DNA from 3 places in the Streptomyces sp. NPDC013317 genome. Region 1 is predicted to be linked to each of the others. Evidence: riboswitches for the same ligand, from Rfam matches in the RefSeq annotation. Region 1 holds a riboswitch; each other region holds the start of a gene.
What was found. A riboswitch is a leader RNA that binds a small molecule or an ion and turns the genes downstream of it on or off. The one in region 1 is predicted to bind cyclic di-AMP.
Positions count from the first base shown of each region.

Region 2: it holds a riboswitch for cyclic di-AMP, as region 1 does, so the genes downstream of both, ACZ3IJ_RS00490 (M23 family metallopeptidase) here and ACZ3IJ_RS11200 (transglycosylase SLT domain-containing protein) in region 1, are expected to answer to the same signal.
Region 3: it holds a riboswitch for cyclic di-AMP, as region 1 does, so the genes downstream of both, ACZ3IJ_RS30300 (M23 family metallopeptidase) here and ACZ3IJ_RS11200 (transglycosylase SLT domain-containing protein) in region 1, are expected to answer to the same signal.

Region 1 is NZ_JBVHDX010000003.1:523,862-528,837, forward strand. It holds gene ACZ3IJ_RS11190 (SpoIIE family protein phosphatase) at 1-581, shown strand, start outside; gene ACZ3IJ_RS11195 (phosphocholine-specific phospholipase C) at 765-2,789, shown strand; cyclic di-AMP (ydaO/yuaA leader) riboswitch at 3,106-3,262, shown strand; gene ACZ3IJ_RS11200 (transglycosylase SLT domain-containing protein) at 3,267-4,133, shown strand; gene ACZ3IJ_RS11205 (phosphoribosyltransferase family protein) at 4,142-4,976, opposite strand, start outside.
Region 2 is NZ_JBVHDX010000001.1:117,833-122,808, reverse strand. It holds gene ACZ3IJ_RS00495 (GntR family transcriptional regulator) at 116-799, opposite strand; gene ACZ3IJ_RS00490 (M23 family metallopeptidase) at 971-1,756, opposite strand; cyclic di-AMP (ydaO/yuaA leader) riboswitch at 1,770-1,935, opposite strand; gene ACZ3IJ_RS00485 (M16 family metallopeptidase) at 2,148-3,515, opposite strand; gene ACZ3IJ_RS00480 (M16 family metallopeptidase) at 3,542-4,903, opposite strand.
Region 3 is NZ_JBVHDX010000015.1:36,881-41,856, reverse strand. It holds gene ACZ3IJ_RS30315 (helix-turn-helix domain-containing protein) at 1-195, shown strand, start outside; gene ACZ3IJ_RS30310 (DUF6126 family protein) at 215-370, shown strand; gene ACZ3IJ_RS30305 (tyrosine-protein phosphatase) at 392-1,204, opposite strand; cyclic di-AMP (ydaO/yuaA leader) riboswitch at 1,582-1,752, shown strand; gene ACZ3IJ_RS30300 (M23 family metallopeptidase) at 1,757-2,701, shown strand; gene ACZ3IJ_RS30295 (SGNH/GDSL hydrolase family protein) at 2,859-3,671, shown strand; gene ACZ3IJ_RS30290 (STM4011 family radical SAM protein) at 3,658-4,518, opposite strand; gene ACZ3IJ_RS30285 (STM4012 family radical SAM protein) at 4,531-4,976, opposite strand, start outside.

The sequences.
Region 1 (4,976 bases):
GGCTGGGGCTCGCGATCGGTGACGTGCAAGGGCACGACATCGAGGCCGCGGCGCTCATGGGGCAGGTGCGCGTCGCGATGACCGCGTACGCGGCGGAGGGCCACGGGTGCGACAGCGTGCTGGGAAAGGCGTCGGCGTTCCTCGCGGACCTGGACGCCGACCGCTTCGCGACCTGCGCCTATCTGCGGGTCGCGCTGGCCACGGGAGAGGTGTGCGCGGCGAACGCGGGCCATCCGCCGCCGCTGCTCCGCCACGCGGACGGCACCGTCGAACGCCTGCGCCTCGCGGGAGGCCCGCCGCTGGGGCTCCCCTCTGACTGGGGGCTCGCCCCGTATCCGTACACGACGGCTCATCTGGCGCCGGGCGAGACGCTGCTGCTCTACTCCGACGGACTGGTCGAGAAGCCGGGCGAGGACTTCGACGTCGGACTCTCGCGGCTGGCCGCCGCCTTCTCCCACGGGCCTCCGGATCTGGAGGAGCTGGCCGACCACCTCCTCGGCTCCCTCGCGGGCGGACCGCACGCGGAGGACGACGCGGCGCTGTTGATGCTGCGCCGGGACGGCGCCGAAGCCCTCCCGTAGACGACCGACCGCAGGGCGCACGTTGTCGCATTGGTTCGATTGGGGACCAATCAAACCTCCGCGACCTGCTGCCCTTCTTAAGTTCACCAAAGAATTACCGCACGGCCGTATACCTTTAGATGCACCTCCCTCATCCTGTCCACCGTGTGCCAAGCGGGCACGCGGTGACACGAGAGGCGGGGCATGACTCCCATCAGCCGCAGGGGATTCGTCGGGATCGGGGCAGGGCTCGTGGCGGGAGCGACGCTGCCCGCGGGCACGGCGTCGGCCGCCGCCACCGCCGCGACCGGCACCATCACCGACGTCAGGCACGTCGTGATCCTCATGCAGGAGAACCGCAGCTTCGACCACTACTTCGGCAGACTCCGCGGCGTCCGGGGCTTCGCCGACCGGGCGGCTGGAAACATCCCCGGCGGCTGGGGCATGTTCAACCAGCCCAACTGGGGCGGGCGTCAGTACCCGTGGAAGCTGAGCGCCACCCCGCCCGCGGGCGGGGTCGACGGGGAGACCCTGGCTCAGTGCAACGGGGACCTGCCGCACAGCTGGACCTCGCAGCACGCGGCGTGGAACAAGGGCCGGATGGACAACTGGGTCACGGGCGTCGGCAACACCCGCACCCTCGGCTACCTCGACCGCGGCGACATCCCGTTCCACTACGCCCTCGCGGACAACTACACCGTCTGCGACGCGTACTTCTGCTCGGCGCTCAGCGCCACGGGACCGAACCGCACCTTCCTCTGGAGCGGCAAGATCGACGCCTCCAGCAAGGACGGCGGCGAGGAGTCCGGGCTCACCTGGGAGACGTACGCCGAGGCGCTCCAGCGGGCCGGTGTGAGCTGGAAGGTCTACCAGAACGCCCAGGACAACTACGGCGACAACGGTCTCGCGTACTTCAAGAAGTTCACCGACGCGCGGCCCGGAAACCCCCTGTACGACCGCGGCATGGGCTCCGTACCGAAGGTCACCGGGTCCACCCCGGACGACATCGCCGCCGCGATCCGCGCCGACGCGGTCGCCGGGACGCTTCCGCAGGTCTCCTGGGTGGTGGCGAGCGAGGCCTTCTCCGAGCACCCCTACGCCCCTCCGGGCGACGGCGCGCACTTCGTCGACCTGGTCTACCGCGCCCTGGCCGCGAACCCCGAGGTCTTCGACTCGACCGTGCTGTTCCTCAACTACGACGAGAACGACGGCTTCTTCGACCACGTGCCGCCGCCGGTCGCCCCGCCGGGCACCGCGGGCGAGTACATCGACGGCGTGCCGATCGGCCTGGGCTTCCGCGTCCCGATGCTCGTCATGTCGCCCTGGACGCGTGGCGGCTGGGTCAGCTCCGAGGTCTTCGACCACACCTCGGTCCTGCGCTTCATGGAGACCTGGACGGCCGCCCTCGGCACCCCGGCGACCTGCCCGAACATCAGCGCCTGGCGGCGGAAGGTCACCGGGGACCTGACGGGAGTCTTCGACTTCGCGCGCCCGGTGTACGGAGTTCCCACCGGCCTCCCCTCCACCGCCAAGGTCATCGGGCAGTCCACCTGCGGCCCGCTGCCGAACCCGGTGCCCCAGGACAACGCCCTGCCCGCACAGGAGACCGGCACCCGGCCGGCGCGCGCCGTGCCGTACCAGGTCAACGGGAACCTCGACCGGTTCGAGTTCGGGGCGGCGGGCAAGATCCTCGCCTGGTTCTCGATGACGAACCAGGGCGCGGAGGCGAAGCGGGCCGCCCACTTCACGATCCACCCGCACCAGCACCGGGACACCGCGGCCTGGCAGTACACCGTGGACCCGGGCGCGACCGCCACGGACTACTTCAACATCGGGCTCGGGTCCGGGTCGGGCAAGTACGACATCTCGATGATGGGCCCCAACCGCTTCCTGAGGCGCTTCATCGGGGACGCGTCCAAGGCCGGCAAGGCGATCGAGGTGGCGGCGCGGTTCGCGACCGAGCCGGGCACCGGGAAGTCGGCGCTCTACCTCAGGCTGACCAACACCTCCCCCGGTCCCGTGACCTTCACGATCCGCTCGAACGCCTACCGCACGGACGGGCCGTGGACGTACACGGTCCCGGCCGGCTCGTCGCGCGAGGACTTCTTCAACGCGGTGGCGTACAGCAACGGCTGGTACGACTTCACGATCACGGCCGACGTGGACGGCACCTGGTCACGCCGCTACACCGGCCACATCGAGACCGGCACACCCAGCGTCACGGGCTGACACACACCACCACTTCCGACAAAAAGGGACACAAGGGCAATTTCATGCCCTTGTGTCCCTTTTCTTGGCTGGGATGAAATTGCCCGTATGACCGTTTTGGGATCACGGGTGACGTGAATCACGCGAAGAGGACGCAACCTATGCGGAGGGGCGCCTTCCCCTTGTGCCGCACGGCAGTTCGGCTCGGCCGTGATCACCTGGAACGCATTTCTGAATTTCCTGTTCATTTCGCATCCATGCCCCACCTTGTTCCGTCCGACATTCCTCGCCTACGGTCACCTCGACCCGGACGGATCGCCGAATCCTGCCACCGTCCGAAAAAGACCAGCCATTCACCCGTCGGCAGGAGCGGGGGACCCAGTTTTTTCGCCGTCCCGGATTTCCGGACCGGCTTGGGGTGTAGCCGCACGCGTGCGGCCGGGCAGCTCCAGCCCGAACCCGACAGCTCACCCCGCAGGCGCCGGAGAGGAATCCCGCATGTCCGCTCACGGTAAGCACCGGCGCCCCAAGCGACGTCCCCTCAGCCGAGGTATCGCCCTCGCGAGCACGGGTGGAGCCGCGCTGGCTCTCCCCCTCGTGGCCACGGCCACCGCGCACGCGGCGCCGAACACGGCCCCGGCCGTCGCGCCCCTCGAGAAGACCGTCTTCAGCAGCCCGGCGAAGATCGCCGAATCGATTCCCACCGCCGGGAATTCCGCTGCCAAGATCTATACCGTCGTCCGCGGCGACTCCCTTTCCGTGATCGCGCACGAACAGAGTGTGCGGGGCGGCTGGAAGGCGCTGTACAAGGCGAACCGCAAGGCCGTCGGTGACAATCCGTCACTTATTCGTCCGGGTCTGGAACTCACGCTGAGCGGGAAGCCCGCGGCCGCGACGAAGCAGCAGAAGGCCCCGGCGCGTACGACGAGCACGGACCGCGCCGACCGCTCGCAGCAGCGCAGTGCCGCGCCCGGCGCCGCATCGGCCAAGACCGTGACCAAGGCCGCCCCGGCCAAGGCCGCGCCGGTCGCCGCCAAGAGCTACACCAACGACCTCGACGGCTGGATCCGCGAGTCGCTCGACGTCCTGCAGAAGTACGGCATCCCCGGTTCGTACGAGGGGATCCACCGCAACATCATGCGTGAGTCCTCGGGCAACCCCCAGGCCATCAACCTCTGGGACTCCAACGCCGTCAAGGGAACCCCGTCCAAGGGCCTCCTGCAGGTGATCGAGCCGACCTTCCTGGCGTACCACGTGCCCGGAACGTCCATGGACCTGTTCGACCCGGTCGCCAACATCACCGCGGCCTGCAACTACGCCGCGGACCGCTACGGCTCCATCGACAACGTCAACGGACCGTACTGACGGACGCCCTAGAAGTGGTCGGCGAACCAGCCCGAGGCCAGTCGGCCGACCTCTTCCAACGTGCCGGGCTCCTCGAAGAGGTGCCCGGCACCGGCGACGACGACGAGCCGGTTCTCGCAGGTGAGCCGCGCCTGGGCCGACTCGTTCAGCTCCTGCACGAGCGGGTCGCGGCCCCCCACGATCAGCAGCGTCGGAGCGCGTACCTGCGCGAGGCGCGCTCCGGCGAGGTCCGGGCGCCCGCCGCGTGAGACGACGGCGGCCACGTCGGAGAGCGGGTCCGCCGCGGCCCAGAGAGCGGCCGCGGCGCCGGTGCTGGCGCCGAAGTAGCCGATCCGCAGGCCGTCGAGGCCGGGCCGGCCCCCCAGCCAGTGCGCGGCCCGGGCGAGCCGGCCGGCCAGCAGCTCCGTGTCGAAGACGTTGCCGCGGTCGTCGGCCTCCTCCTCGGTGAGCAGGTCGAACAGCAGCGTGCCGAGACCGGCACGGTTCAGGCTCTCCGCGACGGCCCGGTTGCGCGGGCTGTGCCGACTGCTGCCGCTGCCGTGGGCGAACAGCACGATCCCCGGGGCGCCGTCGGGCACCACCAGTTGGCCCGCGAGCCGCACCTCCCCGGCCGGGATGCGCACCTCCGGATCCCGGGCGTCCGCCCCCCGCCCGGAGTGGTGGCGCTCCAGACAGGCGACGACGTCCTCGTCCGGGGTCTGTGAGAAGTCCTCGTAGAACTGGCCGATCGCGTAGAAGAACGCCGGTTCGTGCACGCAGACGGTCTCGTCCGCCTCCCGGCCGATCCGTTCGGGCCAGTCGCTCGGCGCGACCGGCACCGCGAGGACGATCCGCGCGGCCCCC
Region 2 (4,976 bases), on a different contig from region 1:
GAGTGCCATTCCGGGCGGACGTCATTCCAGGCGGACGCCGATCCGGACAAGCACCATTCCGGGCAGGACAGAACCGGCCCGCGAAATTCAGTGCTCTTTGTATACGGCCCGCTCGTTAATTCCGGACGCTCGCGGTGTTTACGACATGTTGCGAAACCCTCACGCGCCCGTGCTCCGGGCGCTTCAGCCGGTGCAGCACCAGTGACCGCTCGGCGTGCGTCGCGGTCAGCGCACGGGCCCGCTCCGCGTCGCCGCGTGCCACCGCGTCCACGATCGCCCCGTGCTCGGCCCACGCCTCGGCCGGCTGGGCCGGGAGCTCGATCGCGTACATCCAGTCGATCTTGTGCCGCAGCTGGGTGAGCAGGGCGCTGAGCGCCGGGCTGCCCGAGGCCTGGGCCAGCGTCTCGTGGAACCAGCCGCCGAGCGGGCGCAGGTCCTCCGCCTGGCCCCGCCTGGCCCGCTCCTGCCCCAGCCTGACCAGGCCCCGCAGCACCTTGAGGTGCGCTTCGGTGCGGCGCTGCGCGGCGCGCGCGGCCCCCAGCGGCTCCAGCAGGGACCGGACGTCCAGCAGGTCCGCCGCCTCCTGCTCGGTGGGCTCGGCGACCTGGGCGCCCGCGTGGCGGCGGGTGATCACGAAGCCCTCGGACTCCAGGGTGCGCAGCGCCTCCCGGACGGGGACGCGGGAGACTCCGTAACGGCGGGCGAGCTGCTCCTCCGTCAGCCGGCTGCCGCGCGCGAAGACCCCGGTGACGATGTCGTCCCGGATCGCCGTGCATACAGAGTGCGCGGGAATGCGCATGTTCGACCTCCGCCTTGATCCGCGCGAAACCGGTTCTCCGGCGACTCTATTGCAGCAGGGCTTTGTTTCCGACGGCTCTCAAGGATCCATGGATATGTTTTCGGTCAGCGAAAAGCCCCGGCTCGGTACGAGCCGGGGCTTTTCTGAGAAGCCGGGAAAGACCTCGAACGGTCAGACGTTCACACCACGCGCGCGGAGGTACGCGATCGGGTTGATGTCGGAGCCGTACTCGGCGGTGGTGCGGGCCTCGAAGTGGAGGTGGGGCCCCGTGGAGTTGCCGGTCGAGCCGGAGATGCCTATCTGCTGGCCCGGGGTGACGGACTGGCCGACCCCGACACTGATGGCGGAGAGGTGACCGTACTGGGTGTACGTGCCGTCGTTCATCCGGATGACGACGTTGTTGCCGTACGCACCGCCCCAGCCCGCCTCGACGACGGTGCCGGAGCCGACGGAGACGACCTTGGTGCCGGAGGCGGCGTGGAAGTCGACGCCGGAATGGCTGCCGGAGGACCAGAGCGCACCGCCGGTCTTGTAGCCGGTGCTGACGTACGAGCCGGCCACGGGGAGCTGGAAGGAGTTCAGGCGCTTGCGCTCCGCCTCACGGGCGGCGCGCTCCTTGGCCTCGCGGATCTCCTTGGCGCGGGCCTCGGCCTTGCGCTTCGCCTCGGCCCTGGCACGGGCCTCCGCCTGGCGCTTCGCCTCGGCCTCGGCGGCCTCGCGCTCCTGGGCGGCGGCCTGGGCGTCGATGGTGTCGGCGAGCGAGTCGGCGGCGATGATCTGGGTCAGCCCGGTGTCCTCGACCGAGGGGGCAGCGTCCGCGTCGACGGCGAGTGCCGGGGAGGCGAGGGTTCCGATGACGCCGGTGGTGGCGAGGGTCGCGACGCCGGCGATGCCGGCGGTGCGGCGCGACAGACGACTCGGACCACGATGCTTCCCGGTGGCACGGGTGAACGCCATGTAGGGGCTGTTCCTTTCCTTCCTTCTCGCCTACCGGGTTAGCTGACGGGTTCGGAGCAGGAAGGTCTCCTACGGGCCCCTCCGCACGGGTGCGAAGGCGTCCGATTCACCCCAGGGACTTCGTGTGGGTCCCCGGCTCCCCAGGCTCGCGCCTGACGGGGACTCGGCGATGACTGTCCGATGCCGCGGGTGCGGCGGGTGCAACTGGCGAACAGCCGGATTGACGCTAAGCGGACCGTCTTTCAATCACCAAACAGACACGCCTGTTTGTAAGACATGCCACAGGCCATACAGCCACCGTCCGCAGCAATACGGACAAAGAGGAGGACCCCGACGTACCGTGACGTCGGGGTCCTCCGGTGCCGCCGGACGCGGCGGCACGGCGACTCGATCAGCCGGTGACGACGGTCACTTCGCCGAGGCCGAGGGCGCGTACGGGCTCCTCGATCTCCGACGCGTCACCCACGAGCACGGTGACGAGTCGGTCCACGGGGAAGGCGTTGACGACCGCGGCCGTCGCCTCCACCGTGCCGGTCTCGGCGAGACGCGCGTACAACTGCGCCTGGAAATCGTCCGGAAGGTGCTGCTCGACCTGGTCGGCGAGGGTCGCGGCGACCGAGGCGGCGGTCTCGTACTTGAGCGGCGCCACGCCCACCAGGTTCTGCACGGCCACATCGCGCTCGGCGTCCGTCAGACCTTCCGCGGCGAGGGTGCGCAGCACCTTCCACAGGTCGTCAAGTGCCGGACCGGTGTTGGGGGTGTCGACGGATCCGCTGATGGCGAGCATCGAGGCGCCGTTGCCCTCGCCGTCGGAGCGCAACACCTGGCCGAAGGCACGGACACCGTAGGTGTAGCCCTTCTCCTCGCGCAGGACACGGTCCAGGCGGGAGGTGAGCGTGCCACCGAGGCAGTACGTGCCGAGGACCTGGGCCGGCCAGACACGGTCGTGCCGGTCGGCGCCGACGCGGCCGATCAGCAACTGGGTCTGGACGGCACCCGGGCGGTCGACGATGACCACACGGCCGGTGTCGTCCGCCGTGATCGGCGGGACCGGGCGCGGCTCGGCGGTGTCGCCCGTCCAGGCGCCGAGCGACTCGGCGAGCACCTTGTCCAGGTCCACGTCGGTCAGGTCGCCGACGACGACGGCCGTGGCCGTGGACGGCCGGATGTGCGCGTCGAAGAAGGCACGGACGGCGGCGGCGTCGATCGGCTCCACCGTCTCCTCGGTGCCCTGGCGCGGCCGGGACATGCGCGAGTCCGCCGGGAAGAGCTCCTTGGAGAGCTGCTTGGCCGCCCGGCGGGCCGGGTTGGCCGCCTCGTGCGGGATCTCGTCGAGCCGGTTGCGCACCAGACGCTCGACCTCGGTCTCGAGGAACGCCGGCGCGATCAGGGCCTCGGAGAGCAGCCCGAGCGCCTTGGGCAGCCGGGAGACGGGGACCTCCAGGGAAACTCGTACGCCCGGGTGGTCGGCGTGCGCGTCGAGCGTGGCGCCGCAGCGCTCCAGCTCGGCGGCGAACTCCTCGGCGGTGTGCTGGTCCGTGCCCTCGGAGAGCGCGCGGGCCATGATCGTGGCGACACCGTCGAGGCCCGCGGGCTCGGCCTCCAGCGGTGCGTCGAGGAAGATCTCGACGGCGACGACCTGCTGGCCGGGGCGGTGGCAGCGCAGCACCGTCAGGCCGTTGTCCAGCGCTCCGCGGTCCGGGGCCGGGAAGGCCCAGGGCCGGGCAACCCCCGGCTCCGGCTGCGGGTGGAACGTCATGTTCGTCAAAGACGCGGCAGCGTCGGTCACTGGTCCGCTCCCTCTTCCTCGTCGCTGTCGGCCTGGTCGGCGTCGTTCTGTTCGGTGCCGACCGGCTCGTAGACCAGCACCGCGCGGTTGTCCGGGCGCAGCCGGGCCGCGGCGGCGGCCCGCACCTCCTCGGCGGTGACGTCGAGGACCCGGTTGACGGCGGTCAGGGCGAGCTGCGGGTCGCCGAACAGGACCGCGTAGCGGCAGAGTTCGTCGGCGCGGCCCGCGACCGTGCCGAGCCGGTCCAGCCACTCGCGCTCCAACTGGGCCTGCGCGCGCTCCATCTCCTCGGGCGTCGGGCCCTCGGCGGCGAACCGGGCCAGCTCCTCGTCGACGGCGGCCTCGATCACGGGCACCTCGACCCCGCCGGACGTCTTGACGTCCAGCCAGCCGAGCGAGGGCGCGCCGGCCAGGCGGAGGAGACCGAAGCCCGCGGCCACGGCCGTACGGTCGCGGCGGACCAGACGGTTGTGGAGCCGGGACGACTCGCCGCCGCCGAGGACGGTCAGGGCGAGGTCGGCGGCGTCGCACTCGCGCGTGCCGTCGTGCGGAAGCCGGTAGGCGGCCATCAGCGCGCGGGCCGGGACCTCCTCCTCGACGACCTCGCGCAGCTGCTCCCCGAGGACGTCGGGCAGCGTGCCGTCGCGCGGGGGCAGCTTGCCGTCGTGGGACGGGATGGAGCCGAAGTACTTCTCGATCCAGGCCAGGGTCTGCGCCGGGTCGATGTCGCCGACGACCGAGAGGACCGCGTTGTTCGGCGCGTAGTACGTGCGGAAGAAGGCCCGCGCGTCCTCCAGCGTCGCCGCGTCCAGGTCGGCCATGGAGCCGATCGGCGTGTGGTGGTAGGGGTGGCCCTCGGGGTAGGCCAGCGCGGTCAGCTTCTCGAAGGCCGTGCCGTAGGGCACGTTGTCGTACCGCTGACGGCGCTCGTTCTTGACGACGTCCCGCTGGTTCTCCATGGACTCGTCGTCCAGGGCGGAGAGCAGCGAGCCCATGCGGTCCGCCTCCAGCCAGAGCGCGAGCTCCAGCTGGTGCGTGGGCATGGTCTCGAAGTAGTTGGTGCGCTCGAAGCTCGTCGTGCCGTTGAGCGAGCCGCCCGCGCCCTGCACCAGCTCGAAGTGGCCGTTGCCGTGGACCTGCTTCGAGCCCTGGAACATCAGGTGCTCGAAGAGGTGGGCGAGGCCGGTGCGGCCCGCGACCTCGTGGCGGGAACCGACGTCGTACCAGAGGCACACCGCGGCGACCGGGGTCAGGTGGTCCTCGGAGAGCACCACGCGCAGGCCGTTGGCCAGCCGGTGCTCGGTCGCTGTCAGGCCGCCGGAGCCGGCCTCTGCCGTGGCCGTGTGACCCATGGGCATGTACGTCCCTTCGATCGCGATATGGAAAAGTCCTGCCACCCTATGCAAGCGCACCGGCACCTGGCGAAGTTCC
Region 3 (4,976 bases), on a different contig from region 1:
GGGCAGGTGCGTCTCGCCCTCGGCGACGCCGTGCACGTCCTGGATCCCGGGGACAGCGCCCACTTCGACTCGCTCACCCCGCACCGGATCGGCGCCGTCGGCCGCGGCGGGGCCGAGCTGCTCTTCGTTCACACGCTCATGCAGAGCCCCGCCGCCGAGCTGTGCCTCGGCGACGGAGCCCCGCATCTGCGCTGAGCCCCGGAAAGGGGTCGATATGTCCGAGAAGTCCGCGCCGGTCACCGGCGAGGAGCGCGAGGCCGGCAAGTTCCCCAAGGGGCTGGTGCTCCGGCTCTTCGCCTATCTGGTGGCCGGGCACCTGTTCGCCGGCTTCCTCTATCTGCTCTTCGTGCTCGGCGGGCAGAACCGGTAGCGGCCGGGCCGGGGGTCAGGGTCACACCGCGACGACGAGACGCTCGCGCAGCCGCGCCCGCGTCTCCGGGGTGAGCTTCAGGCCGTCCGTGAGGTAGCCCTCGACCGTCCCCCAGGTCTGCGTCATCGTCTCGAACGCGGCCCGCAGGTACTCGACCCGCGCGTCGAAGAGCGGGCTGAGCAGCTCCATCACCTCGGGTGCCATGGCGTCCGCGGAGGTGGAGCTGCGCCGCACCTTGTAGCGGCGGTGCGGGTCGTTCGACTTCACGTAGTCCGCCTCGATCGCCTCGCGCTCCACGCCCACCGCGAGCAGGGAGATGGCGATGGAGAGGCCGGCGCGGTCCTTGCCGGCCGCGCAGTGCATCAGCGCCGGGACACTGTCCTCGGCCATCGCGTGCAGGATGCCGCTGTGCTCCGCGGTCCGCTCGACAATCATCTTCCGGTACGAATCGGACATTCGCGCCGTCGCCTTGCCGTCGCCGAGGATGCCCCGGAGCTGCTCCAGCTCGCCGGTCCTGACCAGCCTCCAGAACTCCTTGCCGTCGGCCGGGTCGTTGAGCGGTATGTTCACGTTCCGCACGCCGGGCAGTTCGACGTCCGGCCCCTCGATCTTGCGGTCGGCCACATTGCGGAAGTCGAAGATCGTGTGCAGCCCGAGGGTGGAGAGGAACGCGGCGTCCTCCTCGGTGGCGTGCGCCAGGTGGCCGCTGCGGAAGAGACGGCCGAACCGCACCGAACCGCCGTCCACGGTCGGCAGTCCGCCCACGTCCCTGAAGTTGCGCACCCCGGTGAGCTCGGGTTCGGTCGACGGGACCTGTGGCAGCTGCTGCGTCACGAGTGCTCCTGAAGTTCGGCGGATCGGGATCGACTGCTGATCGATTCCTGGGCCAATCATCCCGGGTGATCGGGCCTTCGCCTACCCCCGGGGTATGGGAATGGGTGTTCTGTCCGAATTGGGCTCTTAGGTATAACGCGCCCTGGTTGAAGGGGAGATGGGATTCGGCGCGTGAGCAGCGTCATAGAGGTGACGGACCGTGCCTGATCGTCTTTCGCAATGCCCTTACCGGAAAAGGAGATCGCGGTGACGCCCTCCACGGAGGGTGACCGGAATTCGGCGCGAAATTCCCGCCCGTGATTGCGAACGAAAAGAGGCGGCTTGTTCGCCCCGACCCGCTCGTCTAGCGTCACGCTCAATCCGGTCGGAACCGCCGAATCCTGCCACCGCCCGGAATCCGCACCCACCCACGTACGGCAGGAGCGGGGGACCCAGGTAGTACGCCGTTCCGGTCGTTCCGGGCGGCTCGGGGTGAAGCCGCGTGAAACGCGGCCGGACATCTCCAGTCCGAACCCGACAGCTCACCTCGCAGGCGACGGAGAGGAATTCGCCATGCCCGCAAAGGGTAAGCACCGCCGTCCCAAGGCCAACCCGCTCACGCGTGGATTCGTCGCCGCCGGTACGGGTGGCGCCGTCGTCGCCCTGCCCCTGCTCGGTGCGACCGGAGCCCACGCCGCCGAGAAGGCCGCCCCGTCCGTGACGTCCCACCAGGCCGTCGCCTCCGTCGCCGCGCCCCCCGCCAAGGCCCCGGCCGCCGGGAAGACCGCCAAGCCGAAGACGTACTCCGTCGTCCGTGGCGACTACCTGTCGAAGATCGCCGCCGAGCACCACCTCGCGGGCGGCTGGAAGAAGCTCTACGCGGACAACCGCCAGGTCGTCGGCGAGGACCCGTCGCTGATCCTTCCCGGCATGAAGCTCACCCTCGGCGCCAAGTCGACCGCCAAGGCCGCGCCCAAGGCCGCTCCGAAGGCTGCCCCCAAGGCCGCCCCGAAGGCGGAGAAGTCCTCCTCCGACACGCGCGCCTCCCGCTCCGCCGAGCGTGACCCGGCCGGCACCGCCGCCCCGGCGTCCGCTCCCGCGCAGTCCTCCTCCGCCGGCTGGGTCGCCCCCGTCAGTGGCGGCATCTCCACCCCGTACCGCGCCTCCGGCGCCATGTGGTCCTCCGGCTACCACACCGGTGTCGACTTCATCGCCTCCTCCGGCACCTCGGTCAAGGCCGTCGGCGCGGGCACCGTCTACTCCGCGGGCAACAGCGGCTCGTACGGCAACGAGGTCGTCATCCAGCACGCCGACGGCACGTTCTCGCAGTACGCCCACCTCTCCTCCCTGAACGTCTCCGCCGGCCAGACCGTCACCGGCGGCCAGGAGATCGGTCTCTCCGGCTCGACGGGCAACTCCACCGGTCCGCACCTGCACTTCGAGATCCGTACCGGCCCGAGCTACGGCTCGGACATCGACCCGCTGGCCTACCTGCGCTCGCACGGCGTCAGCATCTGACCCACCGGCAGCACCCGCGGCGGCCCGGCACTCACCAGTGCCGGGCCCCCGCGCGTATTCCGGCTTGGTGGAATCTTGACCGGTGGCGTATCTCACCCGGCGTCAACCCCTCCTTACGTTCGCGTAGGTCACACCCGCAAGGGAAAGATGTGGTCCCGTGGCAGACGATTCGAGATCAAGAGACACGCACGTATTCGGGTCGTACGCGGCGATCGGTGACAGCTTCACCGAGGGCGTGGGGGACCCCGGGCCCGACGGGAGGTACGTCGGCTGGGCGGACCGCTTCGCGGTGCTCCTCGCCGACCGGCTGCCGGAGCACGACGCGTTCCGTTACGCCAACCTGGCCGTACGCGGCCGCCTGCTGGACCAGATCGTGGAGGAGCAGGTCCCGAGGGCGAAGCAACTCGCCCCCGACCTGGTGACCTTCTGCGCGGGCGGAAACGACATCATCCGCCCCGGGACCGACCCCGACGACGTCGCCGAGCGCTTCGAGCGCGCCGTCGCCGACCTGACGTCCGCCGTCGGCACCGTGATGGTGACCACCGGCTTCGACACCCGCGACGTACCCGTCCTGAAGCATCTGCGCGGCAAGATCGCCACGTACACGGCCCACGTCCGGTCCATCGCGGACCGCTACGACTGCCCGGTCCTCGACCTCTGGTCGCTGCGGTCGGTGCAGGACAGGCGGGCCTGGGACGACGACCGGCTGCACCTCTCGCCCGAGGGGCACACCAGGGTCGCGCTCCGCGCCGCCCAGGTGCTCGGCCTGGGCGTACCGGCCGACCCGGACCAGCCCTGGCCGCCGCTCCCGCCGCGCGGCACGCTGGAGGTGCGCCGCGACGACATCAACTGGGCCAGGGAGTACCTCGTGCCGTGGATCGGCCGGCGGCTGCGGGGCGAGAGCTCGGGCGACCACGTGGCGGCCAAGCGCCCGGACCTCATGCCGCTCGGAGACCTCATGCCCCTCTGAGTACGACGGGGGCCGGTATCCGCTCCAGGACACCGCCGGCGAACACGTCGTACAGCGGCAGCGTCTCCAGATGGACGTAGCCGATGTGGCAGTCGCAGGCGGAGAGCGGGCAGGCGCGCGGGCGCAGCGCGGCACGGTACGAACCGTCGTACAGATTGCCCAGCTCGGCCTTGACGAAGTGGCAGCGCCGCACCGTCCCGTCACCGTCCACCGAGATCACCGACTCACCGGTCCGGCAGGGGAGACCGGCTGAGGCGTGCGGTCGGCGGCTGTACGGGAAGAGGGGGTCGAGGGCCGTCCAGGCCCCGGCCTCCTCGTCGGTGTACATGTGCCCCTCGGCCGCGTTCACCCAGAGGTAGACCTCGGGCGGGAGAGCGTCCCGCAGCCGCCCGGCGTGCTCCCGGTGCTCGGGCAGACCGACGATCCCGACGCTGAAGCGCGTCCCCCGGGCGGTCAGCGCGTGGCACTTGGCGAGGAAGCGGTCGTACGGCGTCTGCCCGGGGTGGTACGTGCACCAGAGCGCCAGCGTGCCGGGGTCGGCCTCCGCAAGCCACTCCGTACGACAGCTCAGGTTGGTCTGGATCGCCACCCGCTCGATGTGCGGCAGGTGTGACAGCTCGACGAGCGTCCGCCGGTACCAGGACCGGACCAGTCCCTCGCCCCACGGGGTGAAGAGGATGCGGAGCCGGTCGCCGGTCTGCGCCGCGGCCCAGGCCGAGAAGCGCTCCAGCGCCGCGCGGTCGGCGCGGAGCTGCTCGCGGCTGTCACGACGCTTGGCGAAGGGGCAGTAGGGACAGTCGTAGTCGCAGGAGGCGAGCGGGCCCCGGTAGAGGATGGTCAGGTCCATTCCGTCACCCCGCTACTTCGGCTCGTAGGCGGCCATCGCCGCCCGCACGGCGGGGGAGAACAGCGCCGGTCCGAGCGCGTCCGAGTGGGCGAGTCCCTCGGGTGAGAGCCGCAGCAGACCGGCGGGGGCCGTCGCGTCCAGCCAGCCGAGCGCCTCGAACCGGCGCAGCTCGGCGGGGAAGTCGGCGAACGGCGAGGTGCCGAACCGCTCCTCGTAGCCGGCCGTGGCCATGCCCCGGGCCTGGAGGAGTGACTGGAGCAGATGGCGTCGGCGCGCCTCGTCCGCGTCGACCCACCGGCCCACCCGTGCCCGTGTGAAGTCCTCCGTTCCGGTGTAGGCGTCCACGATCGAGCGGATCTCCCTCATGTCGACCGCGTAGTCGAAGGAGTGGTGCAGCGACGAGGTGTACGAACGGGCCCCGCAGCCCAGACCGATCATCCCGTCGGTCTGGCAGGCGT